Regions from separate parts of the Alteromonas sp. AO-Serp genome, predicted to be linked through region 1. Evidence: predicted binding sites of a transcription regulator. Region 1 holds the regulator's gene; the other holds the start of a gene.
The links. Region 1 encodes ArgR, which controls arginine synthesis, uptake and breakdown. Its sites were predicted from a motif close to ANTGAATANNTATTCANT; they were not measured.
Positions count from the first base shown of each region.

Region 1 (11,959 bases):
ATAACGCGAGAATGTTTCTGCATTTTCCGGTGCAAGAGTGTATCACACCACAAAATATCTTGCTTTGAGCAATGTTAACTAGGGTGCAAAAGTATCAAAATGTTGTAAATTATAACCGAAAGTGGTTAGACAAGTCGCAAAGGACACAGTATGGTTAAGGCCATATATTTAGGAGGATAGCATGCAAACACACTACGATGCTGAACTGAAAGATACCGTTCGATACCTAGGTAAAACCTTAGGTGAAACAATCAAAAATCAATTGGGTCAAGAGTGGCTAGACCGTATTGAAAAGATTCGTAAAGGCGGCCGAGCTTCTTATCAGGGAGACGCTACATGTAGCGAAGAACTGAAAGAAACTTTCAAAACAATGTCTGACAGCGATTTGCTTACTGTTGGCCGTGCATTCGCACAATTCTTGAATTTGGGCAACATTGCTGAGCAAGAATACAATGCGGCAATGAATGTTGATGCGTCTATTGATGCACTATTTAAACACCTAGATAAAGCTGAATTAACAGCTGAAAAAGTGCAGGATGCGGTTGCAAAACTGAACATCGATCTTGTACTGACCGCGCACCCAACTGAGGTTACGCGCCGTACACTTATTCACAAACATAAAGAATTGGCGAACTGCCTTCAGGCTATTCACCAAGAGTCGCTTAATGATGTTGAGCGTAAGAAAATTGAAACCCGTATTGCTGACCTTATTGCACAGGCTTGGCACACTGAAGAAATTCGTTCAGTACGTCCAACACCGGTTGATGAGGCACGCTGGGGCTTCTCTGTTATTGAAAACTCATTATGGGAAGCAGTGCCAGACTTTATGCGCGAGCTTGATGGTCGCCTAAACGAAGATTATGAAGTATCACTGCCACTAGATGCGTCTCCCGTTCAGTTTAGCTCTTGGATGGGCGGCGACAGAGACGGCAACCCATTTGTAACGTCAAAAGTGACTGAGCAAGTATTATTACTTGCTAGAAAACGTGCGGCCAAGCTTTTCGCGATTGATCTTGATCGCTTGCAAGTTGAGCTTTCAATGTACGACTGCAACGACGCGTTACGCGAAAAAGTCGGCGACGCCAACGAGCCATACCGCGCCCTTCTTCGTCCACTTGTGGACAAGTTCATCGCAACCCGCGATGGCATTAGCGACTACTTAGCAGGTAAAAACCCAGATACTTCAAACTGGGTTGAAAGTGATGATGAGCTAATTGAACCACTGATGCTTTGCTACCAGTCACTGTTAGACTGCGGAATGCAAGTTGTAGCAAACGGTCTGCTGCTAGACACTATTCGTCGTGCTCGTGTATTTGGCATTCACCTTCTGCGCCTTGACGTGCGTCAGGACTCTGAACGTCATGCAGACGTTTTCAGCGAACTAACACGCTACCTAGGTCTTGGTGATTATGCTCAGTGGAGCGAAGCCGACAAGCAAGCGTTCTTATTGCGCGAGCTTGGCTCAAAACGCCCGCTATTCCCTGCTCAATGGGATGCGTCTGATGACGTGAAAGAAGTGCTTGATACCTGTAAGGTAATTGCGAAGCACAGCAAACACGGTTTTGGTATCTATATTATCTCTATGGCCAGTGAGCCATCGGACGTTATGGCCGTTCAGCTGCTACTTCAAGAAAGTGGTGTAGATTGGCCAATGCCAGTGGCGCCATTGTTCGAGACGCTAGACGATTTGAACAACTCGCCTGACGTAATGCGCAAACTTCTGTCTATCGACTGGTATCGCGGTTACGTTAAAGGTCGTCAATTCGTTATGATTGGTTATTCAGATTCAGCCAAAGACGCAGGTGCACTTGCTGCGGGCTGGGCTCAATACCAATCACAAGAAGCCTTGGTTGCGATTGCTGATGAGTTTGACGTAAGCCTGACGCTATTCCACGGCCGTGGCGGTACAATTGGTCGTGGTGGCTTGCCAGCACATGCTGCCATTTACTCTCAGCCTCCTGGCTCGCTAGACGGCGGCTTCCGTGTAACTGAGCAAGGCGAAACTATTCGCTATAAATTCGGTATGCCTAAGCTGGCTAAACGCAGCCTAGGTATTTACGCCAGCGCCATAATTGAAGCCATGTTATTCCCGCCTCCGGCACCAAAAGAAGAATGGCGAGAGCTTATAACTGCAATGGCAGCCCAAGGTCGCGATAACTACCGTGCAACCGTGCGTCACGATAAAGAGTTCGTACCTTACTTCCGTGTTGCAACGCCAGAGCAAGAGTTAGGCAAACTCCCACTAGGTAGTCGTCCAGCGAAGCGTAAGCCACAAGGTGGTATTGAGAGCCTACGTGCGATTCCATGGATATTTGCCTGGGCACAAACCCGTTTGGTACTGCCAAGCTGGTTAGGCGTTATGCGCGCTATCGATAGCGTGAAGACACCGGAAAATGAAAAAGTGGTTAACGAGATGTTCAGCGAATGGCCGTTCTATCGTTCACGTCTTTCAATGCTGGACATGGTGTTCCATAAAGCCGATCCGCGAATCAGCGAAGCTTATGATGAGCGCTTGGTACCCAAAGAGCTTAAACACTTTGGAGAAGCATTGCGTAGCGAGCTTAAAGAAAGCATCTCGTCGCTGTTGGCTATAACCGGTGACGGCGACATCATGAAGAACGACCCGCAGGGTAAAGAGTCTATGGAGATCCGTGCAGGATATCTTCAGCCCCTTCACTACCTGCAAATTGAGCTTCTGGATCGTATTCGTAAAGCCGGTGACGATGCACAAAACACTAGCCTAGAGCGTGCCATGATGGTTACCATCGCGGGTATTGCAATTGGTATGCGTAATACAGGCTAGAGCCTAAGTGAACGCGTAACGTTATAATGAAAAGCCTGCTCATTGAGCAGGCTTTTTTTGTAATGTCTTAAATGCAAAAAAGGCTGGGTACGTAAGAACGTATCCAGCCTTTTCTAGCAGATGCTAGTACATCCGCTTCAGGCGTTACTAGCCGTTTACGAAGTCTACGCCTAGCTTGATGTCGCCACGTAGGCCTTCAAGCATGTCGTTTTTCGCTTTTTCTTCAAATGCGCTTAGCTCGCCGTATGGCAAGATTTCTTCAACACCGTTTGCGCCTAGGCGAACTGGATGTGCAAAGAATGCTGCGTCGTCGCTGTCGTCAGTTTGTACATAAGTGTACTCAACAACGTTCTCACCTTGCATTGCTGCAACTAGAGATAGACAGAAGCGTGCCGCTGCTTGACCCATTGATAGGGTTGCAGAACCGCCGCCCGCTTTAGCTTCAACAACTTCAGTACCCGCGTTTTGGATACGAGTAGTTAGGCTAGCAACTTCTTCGTCTGTGAACTCTACGCCTTCAACTTGTGAAAGTAGAGGAAGGATAGTTGTACCAGAGTGACCACCGATTACCGGTACGTGCACAGAAGATACGTCTACACCTTTAAGTTCAGCAACAAACGTTTCAGCACGGATAACGTCTAGTGTCGTTACACCGAAAAGCTTATTCTTGTCGTAAACGCCTTTTGCTTTAAGCGTTTCAGCTGCAATAGCAACAGTAGTGTTAACTGGGTTAGTGATGATACCAACACACGCGTTCGGGCAGTTATCAGCTACACCTTCGATTAGGTTTTTAACAATGCCGGCGTTGATGTTGAATAGATCAGAGCGATCCATACCTGGCTTACGAGGCATACCCGCTGGAATTAGAACAACGTCTGCTCCAGTTAGTGCATCAGCTAGGTCATCTTTACCGTGACCGGTTACTTTTACCGCAGTGGGGATGTGGCTCAAATCAACGGCAACACCAGGAACAACTGGCGCTACGTCGTAAAGCGCTAAATCTGAACCTGCTGGCAATTGTGTTTTCAACAACAAAGACAGCGCCTGACCAATACCACCGGCAGCACCTAACACGGCTACTTTCATACCATTTCTCCTATGGGATTACTTCACGTATTTAAACGGAACGTCACACTAATGCAACGCGGGGGAAAACTCAATCACCGGATCGTCTTATTAACGTTATTTATGGCGATTTTATCTCGATATTCATTATCATGAATGATTATGCAAAGAAATTGCGCAAAGTCTACCTGTACGGCACAATATACGCATACTAAATATAATTCCTAACGATAACCCTCAAAAAAGAAAAGAGCGCTAATGGCAAACGCAAAACAAGAGCTACTCATCAAAGCTTTTAAAGAAATTCTTAAAGCAGAAAGTTACGGTTCACAGGGTGAAATTGTTGATGCATTAAAAGCACAAGGCTTCGACAATATCAGCCAGTCTAAAATCTCTAGAATGCTAAGCAAATTCGGCGCGGTACGCACGCGAAATGCCCGAGGTGACATGGTGTATTGCTTGCCTCCAGAGCTAGGTATGCCTACGGCTAAAAGCCCTCTTAAACAGCTAGTACTGGATATCGTTCACAACAACGTAATGGTAATCATTAGAACCAGCCCTGGTGCTGCACAGCTTATTGCTCGTCTACTTGATTCATTGAGTAAAAAAGATGGCGTATTAGGGACGATTGCGGGTGATGACACGATTTTTATTGCCCCTGCTGACGTGACAAGAATTGAAGAATTAAGACAACGCGTTGAAGATTTATTTGAAAACGTTTAGCCATGGCTCCAAAAGCTGACAATCAAAAAATAAGAAACCGCATACAAGATGCGGTTTCTGACTCGGTAATTAACTGAAGCTTTCCTAAGATAAAAGCTTAATTAGCGCATCTGCTGCGGGGCGTGACGATGGTGGATTCTGTCCCGTTACCAACAAGCCATCAGTACACACTTTTACGGCGAAATCGTCGGCACTTTCATATTTTCCACCCTTTTTGACTAGCTCATCTTCAACTAAGTAAGGCACTACGTCAGTGAGTTCCATTGCCGCTTCTTCGCTGTTTGAAAATCCAGTTACCTGTTTACCATCAACTAAGTACTTGCCATCTGGAGTTTTAACGTCCTTAAGCACGATTGGAGCGTGGCACACTGCACCAACAGGCTTATTCGCTGCAATTGTGTCTTCGATTAACTTAATCGAGTGCGCGTTGTCAGAAAGGTCCCACAAAGGGCCGTGACCGCCCGGGTAAAATACGGCGTCAAATTCTTCAGCACGCACATCTTCAAGCGGTATGGTCGACGCCATTGCACTTCGCGCCAGTTCATCTTTTGTATATCTTATTGCGTCGTCTGTCATCGCATCATCTGCAAGGCTATTTGGGTCGATAGGTACTTGGCCTCCCATTGGCGACGCAAGGGTAATCGTATAGTCTTGATCTTTAAATGCGTAATATGGCGCTGCGAACTCTTCTAACCACATGCCTGTTTTCTTACCCGTATCACCCATTATTTCATGAGACGTCATTACCATTAGCATACGTTTTGTCATAAGCCCTCCTTGCGAGCATTTAAAAAATTTTCTCGTCAGTTAATTCGTGTAGTGGAGGGACTTAGATCATAAGCAAAGGCTATGCGCGGTAAGTAACAGGTGTGTGAGATAAATCGCAGACATAAAAAAGTGCCACTTCCTGTTAAGGAGAGTGGCACCTAACACTACAACTTTTTTAAACTAAGTAATTAGAAGTCGTATTTAATACCGAACTGAACTTGCCATACTGATTGGTCAAGCACTTCTAGGTTTTTAATACGTGAATCACTGTTCAAGTCAAAATATTCATATTGACCATCTACGATATTTGCAGAAACTACAGCACGCTCATATTCATAGCGAGTACGCTCGATGCGGCCCCAATCGTCATTCAGTAGGTTACCGAAGTTTTCTATATCAAAGAAAACCGTCAACTTATGCTCAGGGTAAAGCGCTGGTAGTTCTTGTTGAATACGCACATCAATGATTGTTGACCAGCGAGAGTTGTCGCCATTACGTTCAGCAATTCCACCCTTGTACTGAGCTAGCTCTGAACTATTAATATAGTCGATGAACTCTTGCTGAGCTGCTAGGTCACCACCAAATGAAGTTGCTGCAAACAATGGATCATTGATGCCATCTGGAACGTAAAGCAGGTGTCCTGCATCATCGTTACGGCTTTCACGCGCACAACGACCACCACCAACATCTAGCACACATGCGTTGTTTTCATCGAATGTGTAGCTATAAGGCTGGCCAGAGCGACGCTCGGCAAAGATTGAAACAGTCGTTTCATAGCCGTCAATTAACTCTTTCTTCCAATTGAAGCGCATTTTCCAAAGGTGCTCGGTCTGGAAGTTAGACGTGCCAGCTTGTGGTTGTTGACGATCATAAGCAGCAAAGTCGGAGTAGTTAGATGTCGCAGTTGAAGATGTACCATAGCCGATATCTTCTACGTCAGCATAAGTATAACTTGTAAAGAAGTCGAATGAGCCATAAGAGGTATCCCAAGCTTTTGAAGCAGACAAGGCGTATAATATTGAATCACCTTCATCAATTGAGCTTGTTACGATAGCTTCTGGACCTTCGCTACAGTCATAAACACCACGACCATCAGGCGCTGTACTAACTGGGTTTTCGCAGCGTTGATCATACCAGTAAGTAGCATTTTCAAGCTTGTTGTAAAGCACATCAGCAGAGAACAACCAACCTTCTAGTTCTTCCATCTCTGGCTCGTGCGCAACACCTAAGCTTACTTTCCAAGTTGTAGGTATATCAAAGTCATCTGCCAGCGCGTTCACATCGCCATCTGGGTCAATGTTAGCAAGCTGGTCAAGAATGTTCTGTGGAATGTACTGGCCTGTAGCAGCATCTGGTGTAGTAGGAACTTGGTATGTCTGACCAGAACCAAAGTCTTGATAATTGTCAGAAATTACGCCGTCATTTGAGTAGCTGTTTGATACCCAAACGCTTGGCGCCCCACCAGAGAAGCGACCAATACCACCACGTACAGTTGTATAATCAGACGCATACCACTGGAATGACACACGAGGAAGAATTACATCCAGCCCATCAACATCATTGGTGTTTGAATAGCCGTAGCGGTCTACAAAGTTTTGGTTCTCGCGGATAGAGCCTTCAGCTTCATACCAGTCATAACGGATACCAGCGTCAATAGTTAACTCAGCTGTCGCTTCCCAAGAATCTTGGAAGTAAAGTGAGTTGTAGTTGTAACCCCAGATCGCACGAAGGTCGTTCTCATCGTTTGTAATAGCATTATTGTAAAGCAGCGCAGAAGCTTCAGCATTTGCAAGGTCTTCTAGGCTGTTAAATAGGTATGAACCTTCAGAGTTTTGTGCAAATAGGTTATTTACGTCAACTTCTTCACGCTCATAACCAAACTTCATGATGTGGTCGCCAGTTGTGTAAATACCAACTAGTTTAACTTGGAAGAAGTCCTGATCAAGAGAGTTACCGTGACGGAAGCGGTCTGGACCAATCGTCAAGTAATTTTCATCGCCATCGACTTCACGTAGGAAAACGGCAAAGTTAGGGAACTCAGAACCATTTAGCGACTCTTGGCCTGTAGCTTGCGTTGTTTTTGCTACTTTGAACTGTGTAGAGAAGTCTGAAGTCCAGTCAGAGAAGACGTGTGCAATGAAACTTTCAACCTTTTCTGAGCGGTCATACCACGCAGAAGATGCGCCAAGTACTTCGTCTTGCGCTAGGAAGTTGTTACCATTTTGCTCATTGATTGAGTTACCGTCGGTAAGCATATAAGTAAACTTAGCGCGGTGATCATCGTTGATATTCCAATCGATATTTGCAAGAACTTTCTCGTCTTGTACATCGTCTTTCTGGAAGTTGCCTATGTCAAAGCCCCAAACGTCAGAAACGATTTGAGAAACTTGGGCAACATCATCTAGCGTGATATTTGGAACTTCATTAACGGCGCCTGACCCAGCAGGCCCACGATTAAGCGGTGCTACAGATTCAAATTTATCGTAAGCTACAAAGAAAAAGAGCTTATCTTTTATTAACGGACCACCTAAAGTGGCAACAAACGTTTCTTCTTCGAAATCAAGATTGAATTCTTCATCACCATTGTTATCGCCAGCGAATGAATCGTCAGTGTAATAGTAACCAACTGAGCCGTGGAATTCGTTCGTGCCTGATTTGGTTACAGCGTTGATTGTACCACCGGTAAACCCGTTATACTCAACGTCAAACGGCGCGGTCTGGATTGACAAAGATTCAATTGCATCATAAGAAATTGGAGAGCGCTGAGTAGGGTAACCGTTAGCGTTAAGGCCGAAACGGTCGTTTAATGCTACACCATCCACTGTCAAAGAATTGAACTTATTATTCGCACCCGCAATGCTAAGCTCTTTTGAACCACCGCTTTGAACGTTTACTGATGCAAAAGGGTCAAGTTGAGCCGCATCTGTAATATCACGGTCAATCGATACTACTTGCTGAAGCGCTTGAAGACCTAGACTTGTGCTAAGAGCTTCATTAGTATACCCAGTGCCTGCAGTACTACCAGTTACAGTAATAACTTCAGTGCTACGAGACGACTCAAGTTGAATTGGAAGATCCAACGCTTGGTCTAGAGAAAGATAAACGTTTTCTACTTTCGCAGGAACGAAACCATCACCTGAAATAGTGATAGTATAAGGGCCACCCACGCGAAGACCGCGCGAAGAAAAAGTGCCGTTTTCATTTGTGGTCGCGACCGAGGAAGTACCTGTAGGTTCGTGTTTAATTGTGACTGTCGCGCCAGAAAGGTCTGAGCCAGCTTCAGTGACAACATTGCCTCGAATAGACGACGTTGTTGTCTGTGCCGTGGCTGTACCAGCCAAACCTGCAGCAACAGCAACAGCGATCGCTACGCGACTTAGCTTTGCTTTGAAGTTCATGTGTGTGTTTCCCTTTTGTTTAAAATTCTTTTTTACTCGGCCTAGTGTAGTGCAAAAAGTACTACATAAAACCTATGACTTTCACTGAACCCGACAAATTGTCGTAAAGGTTCGTGTCAAATTTATTACAATTTTATATTTTTATTTAACAGCAATCGCCCGAGGCTATTGAGTTTGCAAAATAATACTTGACCATATGGTCAGGTTAATTTACTTGTTATTATTATTGTCAATCTGCGACGAATAGCTGATTCTATTCTTGGCAGATATGCTACTAATAAACAGCGTTTAATAAAAATCAGGTTTACTCATAAAAATACATAACTTTTCAATGAGTTAACACAATAAAATAAATTTACCTATTGCAATAAATAACCTTAACTGATGAAATCACTATATAAATCGTTAATTCATTTGGTCGTTTTTTTGACGAATTTCAGAATTGTTGCTACCGGAAAGTGGATAATTTTTATCTTAGCTGCACTTGTGTGCGGTTCGATAAACTATTTTCAAAATTCCGATGAGTATAGTGACATCGCCCCACAAACCGGTCAATATTTGACCTGCAAAACTGATTTACAGGGCAATAGCGACGTCTTTTCTGTGTATGTTACTGACGGTAGAATTGCTGAAATGGCAAGCGAGCGCCTATGCAATGATAAAACGATTAAGCGCCAATACGGTGAAGTTAAAGTTACAATAGGCCAAAGTGATTACGATACCTTTCGATACATTAATCATGGCGTTGTTGATTTAGCGCTGGTGAAAAGTAATGTCGTAGATGCGTTCGGGGCTGACCAAATTTATGGATTAACCAAAGTAGCATCGCATCCTGACTACTCAGCTTTTTTTATCGCGCTAAGAGAACGACCTCTACTATCTAAAGAGTACTTGCTAGGTAAAAAGATAGGATTGCTCGATTATCCGAGCAGCCGTTCTGGTCATATTGTTCCCAAAACTGTTTTGCAGAACCTCGGACTCAGTGACTCCAATTTAGATATTGTTTACTTCAGTTCTCACCAAGAACTGCGACGAGCTTTGCTCGCGGGTGATATTGATATTATCTCCTCATATTGGGCAGAAGAAGACAAAGACAACTTCTCAAGAAACTATGCAACGCCGCTGCAGGAAAGTGTAAGTGGAATGCAATGGTATTTGAAAATGCAGACGCAAAACACAGACTTATTTTGCGCTATACAGTCGGTAATTCATGAAGTTGCAATGTCTCATCCTAGACCTTATTACAAAACTATTACATTAGAGGAAGGGTGTAACTAATGGGTAGTAAGAGAATATATTTTAAGCCCAAAGCCTTTATCATCTTTAATGGTCTTGTCTTGTTAGCATGTTTCCAATGCATCGCTTTGACTGCACAATACTTTTCACACCATACTTCTCTTCACCGTGCACTTGATAAGGTAGAGCGAAGGGTAAGCCTAGACAGCGCGTTTTTAGACGTTGGAAACAACACCCTTAACACGCCTGTAAATCAGTTCGCCATTTACCGTTATCTTGGAAAACTAAACGGCACGCTTAAGGACGAAAACTACCCCGTTCTAGTCAGAGGAATCCAAGATATTGTGACGAGCAATGAAGACTTTACGGGTTACCCTTTGTCTTTTACGGCAAATTTCGTCAACGCTGAACAAGTCATTAAGGTAGAGATGCGAAGTAAAGCCGTCACCAGTACTTTTGCTTTTAGTTGGACTGCGCTTATCGCATCATTACTCGTTACACCATTTTTTGCTGTTTCGAGTAAAACCAAAAGGAAACGCGCAACCTTAGAAGAAGTTATCCCTCCTTCCCCAAAACTCGTAATCAACTTAAAAGATAAAACGATTTCTAACGGAATCGATGACAAAGCCATCACGTTGCAGAATAAACCACTGTGCTTTTACACGGCTCTAGTAAAATATTGTATAGAGCACCCCGATCAGCCTCTACAGCCACATAAAGACGTTCCGACTGAACTACTGGCTCTGGCCAACAAGAGTTTTGGTCGATTAATCGAATTGGGCCATACCAAGCGAAAACGCCCAGATTTCAATGCAAATTTAGATAAAACCCTCAGCGAAATACGCGCAGCACTTGACGATGTATTTTCTGGTTATGTTGATGAAAAAGAGACCTACTACCCACCCAGAGCGCAAGGTGAGGGCTCTCGCTCAAAGCAGCATTCGTATGCATTACCGAGTATTAAGGACGACGATATAGAGATAATTGGTAACTAGCGATATTTTGACTTGTTCAGTTAAAAACTGACCACTTGGAGAACTTTTTGGTATTTTTTGCATGCTGACTAAACACCCTGCAATACCTTGAAAATACGATAAAGTTCTAGCAAAGACCGATCCAAAAACCGAGAACTTGTGAATATAACATTGATTCGCGAGGCCTAAACGCGTATCTTTGCACCAACAAAATCAGCTTTATAGTACTATGCAATCGCCACTTATTATTGCCATTTCTGGAGCTTCTGGCTCTGGGAAGTCTCTTTTTACAAAAAATTTGTTTAACGGCTTCAGTGCTCAAGGCCGCCCTGTTCAAGTGCTGCGCGAAGATCACTACTACCGTGCGCAAGATCATCTTCCCATGGAGCAACGTGAGAAGAACAACTATGATCACCCGAATGCCTTTGAACATGAGCTTTTGAAAGCACACTTGCAAGCATTGCGCGATGGTCAGCCTATTGACTATCCACATTACTGCTATAAAACGCATACGCGTTTGCCTGAAACTGAGCGTCTAAATCCTGCGCCAGTCATTATTCTTGAAGGTATCATGCTACTTGCTCGTACTGATCTACTTCCTTTGTACGACGTGAAGATCTTCATTGATACTCCTCTTGATATTTGTTTGATGCGCAGAATGATGCGCGACCTAAAAGAACGCGGTCGTAGTATTGAATCTGTGGCAAAACAGTACGAAGAAACTGTTAAGCCTATGTATCATCAATTTATCGAACCTAGCCGCTTCACTGCCGACGTAGTAGTGACGCAAGGTGGCAAAAACCAAATTGCATTAGATGTGATCAAATCACACATTCAGCAAGCGCTTCTTTAAGGGAACATTACTATGGTGAGTTTACTGGGCATTGCAGTCCTTCTGGGTATTGCCTTCGCGTTATCATCGGCGAAACGCAATATAAATTGGCGCACCGTTGGTGGCGCATTTGCTATTCAAGCATCCGTTGGCGCGTTTG
Region 1 covers NZ_JAFLMX010000224.1:7,622-19,580, reverse strand. Annotated here, with positions in the region: gene ppc (phosphoenolpyruvate carboxylase) at 182-2,803, shown strand; gene mdh (malate dehydrogenase) at 2,951-3,889, opposite strand; gene argR (transcriptional regulator ArgR) at 4,127-4,591, shown strand; gene QVA83_RS15310 (type 1 glutamine amidotransferase domain-containing protein) at 4,676-5,359, opposite strand; gene QVA83_RS15305 (TonB-dependent receptor) at 5,548-8,757, opposite strand; gene QVA83_RS15300 (PhnD/SsuA/transferrin family substrate-binding protein) at 9,142-10,035, shown strand; gene QVA83_RS15295 (hypothetical protein) at 10,035-10,988, shown strand; gene udk (uridine kinase) at 11,197-11,820, shown strand; gene QVA83_RS15285 (NupC/NupG family nucleoside CNT transporter) at 11,833-11,959, shown strand, end outside.

Region 2 (11,959 bases), on a different contig from region 1:
ATTTTCAGCCTGCTTACGCTCAGTCATGTCTCGACCGAACGACAACAAGCCGAGGCGATTACCGTCTTTATCGAAGAAAGGTACACGCTTCATTTCGAAGTAACGACGACGTCCATCAGCAAAGCGAAGCCACAGCTCTTCTGTGATACTGGCGTTGGTTTCTAGAACTTCGTGATCACTCGCTACAATTTGGCGGGCAAGCTCTTCCTCATATACGTCTTTTGGCGTTAAGCCAAGCAGCTCTTGCTCGGTTTTGCCCGTCATAAGCTCCGCTATACGGTTACAACCAGCAAACCTGCCTTCTTCATTTCGGTAATATATTAAGTCTGGTGAGGCATCGATGATTGAACGTAACAAGGTTGATAAGCGGCGTGCTTGTGCTTCTTGTTCTGATTTATCCTGAATTTCTTTTTCTAAGTCTTTAAACAGCGCCTCACGCTCTTCTTGTGCTTGCTTGCGCTGCTCTATCTCGTGATTAAGCTGTCTGATGTTGCTTTGAAGTTCGCGGTTAAGAAAGACATCTTCTTCACGCAAACTTTCCAACTGGCTTACCACTTCCTTTAAGTTGGTACGTGAGTTTTCTAATTGCTTGATTAACTCACTAAAGAAATAAAGAACCCAAGGCGCAGATAACATGGTCAGTACTACAGCACTGATGAAGTCATCGGGCTGAACCTGGCTTCCCATGCTCACGCGAATTACGTATGAGCCCCCTAGCGTAAACACAAGCGAAAGAACAACAAACAATATGCTGAGCTTTAGAGTGCCAAAACGCTGAACAAATTGGGCAAAGCGAATTGCCCAAGAATCGTTTGGTGAATCTGAATGCATGTACGTCTAATTTAAGCTTATTTTGCGGTTATCCTATCAGGCTTTCCTCTTTTCGGGAATGCGGTTTGTCAAAGCATAACTCTGTGGCCCTGCTCAGAATTAGGATTTGAAAGGCGACTTTTCAGTAATTTCATTAATGTATTTGGTATTCACCCATCCCACCTTCGTGTAAGACACTTTCGCCCACTCCCCTCGCTTTTCCAGTATTTTTAGCACTTCGCCCTTATTCAAACCGTTCTCGACAGTTGGGTACGAAACATCTGGCCCTTTTCTCACATTCAGCGAATTGGCACTTACATTGGCCACCCGCTTTACAGGGCTAGCGAGATCCCGCTGAATTTGATCATGCGCCTCTCGCTGTGAATTCGAATCACTTGACTCAGTTGCCCACGTTTCACTATCACTTTGCAAAACAGCGGCTTTGAGTCTTTGAAGGGGAAAAGCGGGGCCAGGATCGACCTTTCGTGACGGCGCTATTTCTTCGTGCCCGACGATAGTAGAGATGTTGTAGTGGCTACACAACGCTTTACACAGCGATAGCGTCCTAACAATTTGTACGTCGGTGTACTTGTGCCAATAGCCCATAGACTGTTGGTTAATGTGCTGGGCAGCTAATACTTCATTCTCGCCAAAAATTTCGCCAAACCAACTTTCAAAGGTGCCGTCTCCTCTAGCCTTAAGCTGGCCGGCATTGTCTAATTCAATGCCGATAGAGTACTGATTCAAGCCACTACGCCCCTCGTAATAACTTTCTCCTGCGTGCCACGCTATTTTATTAGTCGGAAGCATTTGAACAATGTCACCATTGCGTCCAACGGCAAAGTGAGCTGACACACCGCTATCGGCATTGGTCAAGACATTCACCGAAGATGAAAGGCTACTACCGGCGGTAAAATGAATAACAATAGTATCGGGAGAGCCAGATTGAAAACGCCCAGATGTGTTAGGAGAAAGCCTGAAGGTGATATTGTCGCCAGTTAGAATATGATCATCTATACTAAATAAAGGCAGTGGTGAAGCATGTAGTGTATTCATACAATAATCCTTATTGTCTTAACAGCACGCCACCACAGTGAATTTTTATTCTTCGCCTTCCACATAAGCGTACACTCAATTCACACACAGGGCTCTCTATCAACATCCTTCAGCGCACCACGAGCCTTACCTGTGGTTAATTTTCAACCAATATAGCAAACTACTTATATTAGTGGAACCATAGCTTTACAAATTAATAAAAATACACCGCAAACCGCTATTGACAACATAAAACATCAATTTCAAAGCATATTTATTCATTAATAAAACGCAAATGAGAAGTAATATCATTTATAAGGGGTGAGTTATTCACTTTGCAATACTGATAACATTTTTGTTACAAACATAAATGACGACACGTAAGAAACTGATTAATATATATTTAATTATATTTATACTAATTCACTATAAAGCTTATACTTTTAGCGTTTGATTTTAGTTTTTAATGTGGGTATTTTGTACGGCCCGCATCGCAATAATGCATAAAAATGCGGAAACGACTGGAATCCTCTAATAATAAAATAACGACAAGAAAGGCGCACGCCGCGAGCAATACCGCTCGCAGGCATAAAAGACGTCTAATAATGTTGTGATACGCAAACCTAGGCGCATCTACACGCAACGCATACCTTGCCCAGTCAAAAGGTTGAAGGAGTTAAGAGATGAGTTTATATAATCCCAATGATTCCCGGGACAACTGTGGGTTTGGCTTAATCGCTCACACTCATGGGGAAGCCAGTCATGAATTGGTAACTACTGCAATACACGGTCTTGACCGTATGCAGCATCGTGGCGGTATCGCCGCCGACGGGAAAACCGGTGACGGCTGTGGTTTATTACTACAGAAACCGGATGCGTTCTTCCATGCAATCGCCGAAGAAAATGGCTGGAAACTCAGCAAAAAATACGGCGTGGGCATGATTTTCTTAAGTCAGGACCCGGTACTTGCGCAAGCCGCGCGTGAAGTACTTAATGAAGAACTAGAAAAAGAAACACTTTCAGTAGTGGGTTGGCGCGAAGTGCCTGTCGACCACTCAGTACTGGGTGAATTAGCGCTAACGGGTGTTCCACAAATTGAACAGGTATTTGTGAACGCGCCAGCAGGTTGGAGAAAACGCGACCTTGAGCGTCGTTTGTATATGATCCGCCGCCGCGCTGAAAAACGTCTTGAGAAAGATCCCGATTTTTACGTAGCTTGTTTGTCGGGCTTGGTAACGATCTACAAAGGCTTGGTAATGCCAAAAGATTTACCCGCCTTTTATCACGATCTTGCCGATGAGCGTATGCAAAGCGCAATTTGCGTTTTTCACCAACGCTTTTCAACAAATACACTACCACGCTGGCCGCTTGCTCAGCCTTTCCGCTTCCTTGCGCACAACGGTGAGATTAACACCATTAAAGGAAACCGCGACTGGGCCATGGCACGTGCTGCTAAATTCGCAACGCCACTTATTCCAGATCTTAAAGATGCAGCACCTTTTGTTAATACTGAAGGTTCAGACTCATCATCGCTGGATAACATGCTGGAGCTATTCTTAGCCGGCGGTATGGATTTATTCCGTGCTATGCGGTTACTTGTTCCACCCGCCTATCAAAACAACAAGACCATGGACGATGATCTTCGTGCATTTTACGAGTTTAACTCTATGCACATGGAACCATGGGACGGCCCAGCGGGTATCGTTTTAACTAACGGTCGCCACGTTGCCTGTAACCTTGATAGAAATGGTCTACGTCCTGCTCGTTACGTTATTACTAAGAACGGTTTCATTACCCTAGCCTCAGAAGTAGGTATCTGGGATTACGAGCAAGCTGACGTAATTGAAAAAGGCCGTGTAGGCCCAGGTGAAATGCTTGCTGTAGACACATACACAGGCAAAATCTGGCGCTCTACTGAAATTGATGAAGACTTAAAAGCACGTCACCCTTATAAAGAGTGGCTAGATAAGCATATTCGTCGACTTACACCAATTGAAAAGCTTGATGCGTCATTAATTGGTAAACGCGTGTTTGACGACGATGCCATGGCGGTGTACCACAAGCTACACGCCTACAGCTATGAAGAAATTCAACAAGTTGTAAAAGTACTCGCGAAAGACGGTCAAGAAGCCGTTGGTTCAATGGGTGATGACACGCCAATGGCGGTTATGTCCTCGCGTCAACGTACGGTTTACGACTATTTCCGTCAGCAATTCGCACAGGTTACTAACCCGCCTATCGACCCGCTACGTGAAAACCACGTTATGTCGTTGGCAACCTGTATTGGCCGCGAGCAAAACGTATTTAGCGAAACCTCAGGTTACGCTGACCGCGTATTGTTTGACTCGCCAGTGCTAATGTATACCGACCTTAAGCAACTGCGCGAATTTAACCCAGACAACTACTACTCAGAAGTCGTGGAGCTTCAGTATGCGCCGCAAGAAGGTTTGAAGAAAGCCATCGAGCGCGTGTGTAACGAAGTCGAGATGCTGGTTAAAAACAAGCGTGCTGCGTTCGTTATTCTGTCTGACAGAAACATTAAACAAAATCGCTTGGTTATCCCTGCAGCAATGGCAGTTGGTGCGGTACAACGTCGCTTAGTTGAAAAGTCATTGCGCTGCGATGCTAACGTTGTTGTTGAGACAGCAAGTGCCCGCGATCCACACCATTTCGCGGTGTTGATTGGCTTAGGTGCCACTGCGGTTTACCCATTCCTAGCATATGAAACTATTGAGCAGCTTTGTGAAAAAGGCGAGCTAGATATTTCTCCTATGCAGGCCACGTTGAACTACCGTAAGGGTATCAACAAAGGCTTGTACAAAATCATGTCGAAAATGGGTATTAGCACTGTTGCTAGCTACCGTAGCTCTAAACTGTTTGAAGCAGTGGGTATTAACAACGAAGTGATGAAGTTATGCTTTAAAGGTGTGACCTCACGCATTCAAGGTGCGGGCTTCGATGATTTCCAGCAAGATCTTATCAACCTAAACCGTATTGCTTGGCTTAAGCGTAAGTCTGTCGATCACGGCGGCTTGCTTAAATACGTGCACGGTGGCGAATATCACGCCTATAACCCAGACGTAGTCAGTACGCTTCAAAAGGCTGTGGTGTCTGGTAACTACGACGACTACCAGCAATATGCAAAGCTTGTTAACGAGCGTGCGCCTGCGCACATTCGCGACTTGCTAGCTATAAACCCTGATTGCGACCCTATTGATATTAGTGAAGTAGAAGCACCGGAAAACTTATTCCCACGCTTTGATACTGCGGCAATGTCAATTGGTGCACTAAGCCCTGAAGCGCATGAAGCGCTAGCGATTGCCATGAACCGCCTGGGCGGTCAGTCTAACTCTGGGGAAGGTGGCGAACACCCTTCTCGCTTTGGAACTGAAAAGAACTCTAAAATTAAGCAGGTGGCTTCAGGTCGCTTTGGTGTAACGCCTCACTATTTGGTTAACGCAAACGTTATTCAAATTAAAGTGGCGCAGGGTGCAAAACCGGGTGAAGGCGGTCAGCTTCCTGGCGATAAGGTAAATAAATACATCGCACAGCTACGTTTCTCTGTGCCGGGTGTAACCCTTATTTCACCACCACCACACCACGATATTTACTCAATTGAAGATTTGGCACAGCTAATTTTCGATTTGAAACAGGTTAATCCAACGGCACTTATATCCGTTAAGCTAGTATCTGAGCCGGGTGTTGGCACCATTGCAACAGGTGTAGCGAAAGCCTATGCCGACCTTATCACCGTTTCAGGTTACGACGGCGGTACAGGTGCAAGCCCGCTAACATCAGTTAAATATGCGGGTAGTCCGTTCGAGCTTGGCTTATCTGAAACTCAGCAAGCACTTATTGAAAACGGCTTACGTCATATATGACGTAAGCCGTTTTCAATAAGTGCTTGCTGAGTTTCAGATAAGCCAAGCTCGAACGGACTACCCGCATATTTAACTGATGTTAGCGGGCTTGCACCTGTACCGCCGTCGTAACCTGAAACGGTGATAAGGTCGGCATAGGCTTTCGCTACACCTGTTGCAATGGTGCCAACACCCGGCTCAGATACTAGCTTAACGGATATAAGTGCCGTTGGATTAACCTGTTTCAAATCGAAAATTAGCTGTGCCAAATCTTCAATTGAGTAAATATCGTGGTGTGGTGGTGGTGAAATAAGGGTTACACCCGGCACAGAGAAACGTAGCTGTGCGATGTATTTATTTACCTTATCGCCAGGAAGCTGACCGCCTTCACCCGGTTTTGCACCCTGCGCCACTTTAATTTGAATAACGTTTGCGTTAACCAAATAGTGAGGCGTTACACCAAAGCGACCTGAAGCCACCTGCTTAATTTTAGAGTTCTTTTCAGTTCCAAAGCGAGAAGGGTGTTCGCCACCTTCCCCAGAGTTAGACTGACCGCCCAGGCGGTTCATGGCAATCGCTAGCGCTTCATGCGCTTCAGGGCTTAGTGCACCAATTGACATTGCCGCAGTATCAAAGCGTGGGAATAAGTTTTCCGGTGCTTCTACTTCACTAATATCAATAGGGTCGCAATCAGGGTTTATAGCTAGCAAGTCGCGAATGTGCGCAGGCGCACGCTCGTTAACAAGCTTTGCATATTGCTGGTAGTCGTCGTAGTTACCAGACACCACAGCCTTTTGAAGCGTACTGACTACGTCTGGGTTATAGGCGTGATATTCGCCACCGTGCACGTATTTAAGCAAGCCGCCGTGATCGACAGACTTACGCTTAAGCCAAGCAATACGGTTTAGGTTGATAAGATCTTGCTGGAAATCATCGAAGCCCGCACCTTGAATGCGTGAGGTCACACCTTTAAAGCATAACTTCATCACTTCGTTGTTAATACCCACTGCTTCAAACAGTTTAGAGCTACGGTAGCTAGCAACAGTGCTAATACCCATTTTCGACATGATTTTGTACAAGCCTTTGTTGATACCCTTACGGTAGTTCAACGTGGCCTGCATAGGAGAAATATCTAGCTCGCCTTTTTCACAAAGCTGCTCAATAGTTTCATATGCTAGGAATGGGTAAACCGCAGTGGCACCTAAGCCAATCAACACCGCGAAATGGTGTGGATCGCGGGCACTTGCTGTCTCAACAACAACGTTAGCATCGCAGCGCAATGACTTTTCAACTAAGCGACGTTGTACCGCACCAACTGCCATTGCTGCAGGGATAACCAAGCGATTTTGTTTAATGTTTCTGTCAGACAGAATAACGAACGCAGCACGCTTGTTTTTAACCAGCATCTCGACTTCGTTACACACGCGCTCGATGGCTTTCTTCAAACCTTCTTGCGGCGCATACTGAAGCTCCACGACTTCTGAGTAGTAGTTGTCTGGGTTAAATTCGCGCAGTTGCTTAAGGTCGGTATACATTAGCACTGGCGAGTCAAACAATACGCGGTCAGCGTAACCTGAGGTTTCGCTAAATACGTTTTGCTCGCGGCCAATACAGGTTGCCAACGACATAACGTGGTTTTCACGTAGCGGGTCGATAGGCGGGTTAGTAACCTGTGCGAATTGCTGACGGAAATAGTCGTAAACCGTACGTTGACGCGAGGACATAACCGCCATTGGCGTGTCATCACCCATTGAACCAACGGCTTCTTGACCGTCTTTCGCGAGTACTTTTACAACTTGTTGAATTTCTTCATAGCTGTAGGCGTGTAGCTTGTGGTACACCGCCATGGCATCGTCGTCAAACACGCGTTTACCAATTAATGACGCATCAAGCTTTTCAATTGGTGTAAGTCGACGAATATGCTTATCTAGCCACTCTTTATAAGGGTGACGTGCTTTTAAGTCTTCATCAATTTCAGTAGAGCGCCAGATTTTGCCTGTGTATGTGTCTACAGCAAGCATTTCACCTGGGCCTACACGGCCTTTTTCAATTACGTCAGCTTGCTCGTAATCCCAGATACCTACTTCTGAGGCTAGGGTAATGAAACCGTTCTTAGTAATAACGTAACGAGCAGGACGTAGACCATTTCTATCAAGGTTACAGGCAACGTGGCGACCGTTAGTTAAAACGATACCCGCTGGGCCGTCCCATGGTTCCATGTGCATAGAGTTAAACTCGTAAAATGCACGAAGATCATCGTCCATGGTCTTGTTGTTTTGATAGGCGGGTGGAACAAGTAACCGCATAGCACGGAATAAATCCATACCGCCGGCTAAGAATAGCTCCAGCATGTTATCCAGCGATGATGAGTCTGAACCTTCAGTATTAACAAAAGGTGCTGCATCTTTAAGATCTGGAATAAGTGGCGTTGCGAATTTAGCAGCACGTGCCATGGCCCAGTCGCGGTTTCCTTTAATGGTGTTAATCTCACCGTTGTGCGCAAGGAAGCGGAAAGGCTGAGCAAGCGGCCAGCGTGGTAGTGTATTTGTTGAAAAGCGTTGGTGAAAAACGCAAATTGCGCTTTGCATACGCTCATCGGCAAGATCGTGATAAAAGGCGGGTAAATCTTTTGGCATTACCAAGCCTTTGTAGATCGTTACCAAGCCCGACAAACAAGCTACGTAAAAATCGGGATCTTTCTCAAGACGTTTTTCAGCGCGGCGGCGGATCATATACAAACGACGCTCAAGGTCGCGTTTTCTCCAACCTGCTGGCGCGTTCACAAATACCTGTTCAATTTGTGGAACACCCGTTAGCGCTAATTCACCCAGTACTGAGTGGTCGACAGGCACTTCGCGCCAACCCACTACTGAAAGTGTTTCTTTTTCTAGTTCTTCATTAAGTACTTCACGCGCGGCTTGCGCAAGTACCGGGTCCTGACTTAAGAAAATCATGCCCACGCCGTATTTTTTGCTGAGTTTCCAGCCATTTTCTTCGGCGATTGCATGGAAGAACGCATCCGGTTTCTGTAGTAATAAACCACAGCCGTCACCGGTTTTCCCGTCGGCGGCGATACCGCCACGATGCTGCATACGGTCAAGACCGTGTATTGCAGTAGTTACCAATTCATGACTGGCTTCCCCATGAGTGTGAGCGATTAAGCCAAACCCACAGTTGTCCCGGGAATCATTGGGATTATATAAACTCATCTCTTAACTCCTTCAACCTTTTGACTGGGCAAGGTATGCGTTGCGTGTAGATGCGCCTAGGTTTGCGTATCACAACATTATTAGACGTCTTTTATGCCTGCGAGCGGTATTGCTCGCGGCGTGCGCCTTTCTTGTCGTTATTTTATTATTAGAGGATTCCAGTCGTTTCCGCATTTTTATGCATTATTGCGATGCGGGCCGTACAAAATACCCACATTAAAAACTAAAATCAAACGCTAAAAGTATAAGCTTTATAGTGAATTAGTATAAATATAATTAAATATATATTAATCAGTTTCTTACGTGTCGTCATTTATGTTTGTAACAAAAATGTTATCAGTATTGCAAAGTGAATAACTCACCCCTTATAAATGATATTACTTCTCATTTGCGTTTTATTAATGAATAAATATGCTTTGAAATTGATGTTTTATGTTGTCAATAGCGGTTTGCGGTGTATTTTTATTAATTTGTAAAGCTATGGTTCCACTAATATAAGTAGTTTGCTATATTGGTTGAAAATTAACCACAGGTAAGGCTCGTGGTGCGCTGAAGGATGTTGATAGAGAGCCCTGTGTGTGAATTGAGTGTACGCTTATGTGGAAGGCGAAGAATAAAAATTCACTGTGGTGGCGTGCTGTTAAGACAATAAGGATTATTGTATGAATACACTACATGCTTCACCACTGCCTTTATTTAGTATAGATGATCATATTCTAACTGGCGACAATATCACCTTCAGGCTTTCTCCTAACACATCTGGGCGTTTTCAATCTGGCTCTCCCGATACTATTGTTATTCATTTTACCGCCGGTAGTAGCCTTTCATCTTCGGTGAATGTCTTGACCAATGCCGATAGCGGTGTGTCAGCTCACTTTGCCGTTGGACGCAATGGTGACATTGTTCAAATGCTTCCGACTAATAAAATAGCGTGGCACGCAGGAGAAAGTTATTACGAGGGGCGTAGTGGCTTGAATCAGTACTCTATCGGCATTGAATTAGACAATGCCGGCCAGCTTAAGGCTAGAGGAGACGGCACCTTTGAAAGTTGGTTTGGCGAAATTTTTGGCGAGAATGAAGTATTAGCTGCCCAGCACATTAACCAACAGTCTATGGGCTATTGGCACAAGTACACCGACGTACAAATTGTTAGGACGCTATCGCTGTGTAAAGCGTTGTGTAGCCACTACAACATCTCTACTATCGTCGGGCACGAAGAAATAGCGCCGTCACGAAAGGTCGATCCTGGCCCCGCTTTTCCCCTTCAAAGACTCAAAGCCGCTGTTTTGCAAAGTGATAGTGAAACGTGGGCAACTGAGTCAAGTGATTCGAATTCACAGCGAGAGGCGCATGATCAAATTCAGCGGGATCTCGCTAGCCCTGTAAAGCGGGTGGCCAATGTAAGTGCCAATTCGCTGAATGTGAGAAAAGGGCCAGATGTTTCGTACCCAACTGTCGAGAACGGTTTGAATAAGGGCGAAGTGCTAAAAATACTGGAAAAGCGAGGGGAGTGGGCGAAAGTGTCTTACACGAAGGTGGGATGGGTGAATACCAAATACATTAATGAAATTACTGAAAAGTCGCCTTTCAAATCCTAATTCTGAGCAGGGCCACAGAGTTATGCTTTGACAAACCGCATTCCCGAAAAGAGGAAAGCCTGATAGGATAACCGCAAAATAAGCTTAAATTAGACGTACATGCATTCAGATTCACCAAACGATTCTTGGGCAATTCGCTTTGCCCAATTTGTTCAGCGTTTTGGCACTCTAAAGCTCAGCATATTGTTTGTTGTTCTTTCGCTTGTGTTTACGCTAGGGGGCTCATACGTAATTCGCGTGAGCATGGGAAGCCAGGTTCAGCCCGATGACTTCATCAGTGCTGTAGTACTGACCATGTTATCTGCGCCTTGGGTTCTTTATTTCTTTAGTGAGTTAATCAAGCAATTAGAAAACTCACGTACCAACTTAAAGGAAGTGGTAAGCCAGTTGGAAAGTTTGCGTGAAGAAGATGTCTTTCTTAACCGCGAACTTCAAAGCAACATCAGACAGCTTAATCACGAGATAGAGCAGCGCAAGCAAGCACAAGAAGAGCGTGAGGCGCTGTTTAAAGACTTAGAAAAAGAAATTCAGGATAAATCAGAACAAGAAGCACAAGCACGCCGCTTATCAACCTTGTTACGTTCAATCATCGATGCCTCACCAGACTTAATATATTACCGAAATGAAGAAGGCAGGTTTGCTGGTTGTAACCGTATAGCGGAGCTTATGACGGGCAAAACCGAGCAAGAGCTGCTTGGCTTAACGCCAAAAGACGTATATGAGGAAGAGCTTGCCCGCCAAATTGTAGCGAGTGATCACGAAGTTCTAGAAACCAACGCCAGTATCACAGAAGAGCTGTGGCTTCGCTTTGCTGATGGACGTCGTCGTTACTTCGAAATGAAGCGTGTACCTTTCTTCGATAAAGACGGTAATCGCCTCGGCTTGTTGTCGTTCGGTCGAGACATGACTGAGCGTAAGCAGGCTGAAAATGCTGCTGCAAAAGCAAGTACCGACAAAACTCGCTTTATCGCAACCATAAGTCATGAGCTACGCACACCGCTAAATGGTATTGTGGGCTTAAGCCGTATGCTGCGTGATACCGAGTTGAGTGAAGAACAATTTAACTGGGTAAGTACGATATACGCCAGCGCTATAACATTAGGTAATATTTTTAACGATATTATCGACCTTGATAAGTTAGACAGAGATAAGCTTGAGCTGAGTCTAAAAACCATATCGTTGAAAGACTTTACCGAAGAACTTAGCAGCATTATTCGTCTACTTGCAGCCGACAAACAGCTAGAGCTTAAAACGACAATTAACGAGCCGCTTCCCCGTCTTGTTGAAATAGATGGTACGCGCCTTCGTCAGATATTATGGAACATCCTGTTTAACGCAGTGAAGTTCACACAAAAAGGTCACGTAAGTCTAACGGTTTCATCGACGAAACCTGATGGTGATAAGGCGTATGTAACATTTGTGATTGAAGACACGGGCGTAGGTATTC
Region 2 covers NZ_JAFLMX010000153.1:1,365-13,323, forward strand. Annotated here, with positions in the region: partial or broken gene arcB (aerobic respiration two-component sensor histidine kinase ArcB) at 1-831, opposite strand, end outside; gene QVA83_RS11275 (N-acetylmuramoyl-L-alanine amidase) at 931-1,866, opposite strand; partial or broken gene gltB (glutamate synthase large subunit) at 2,529-5,720, shown strand; partial or broken gene gltB (glutamate synthase large subunit) at 5,723-8,914, opposite strand; gene QVA83_RS11290 (N-acetylmuramoyl-L-alanine amidase) at 9,577-10,512, shown strand; partial or broken gene arcB (aerobic respiration two-component sensor histidine kinase ArcB) at 10,612-11,959, shown strand, end outside.
Region 2: a site for ArgR is predicted at 9,315-9,332, ahead of QVA83_RS11290 (N-acetylmuramoyl-L-alanine amidase). Genes of this name have one in related genera too.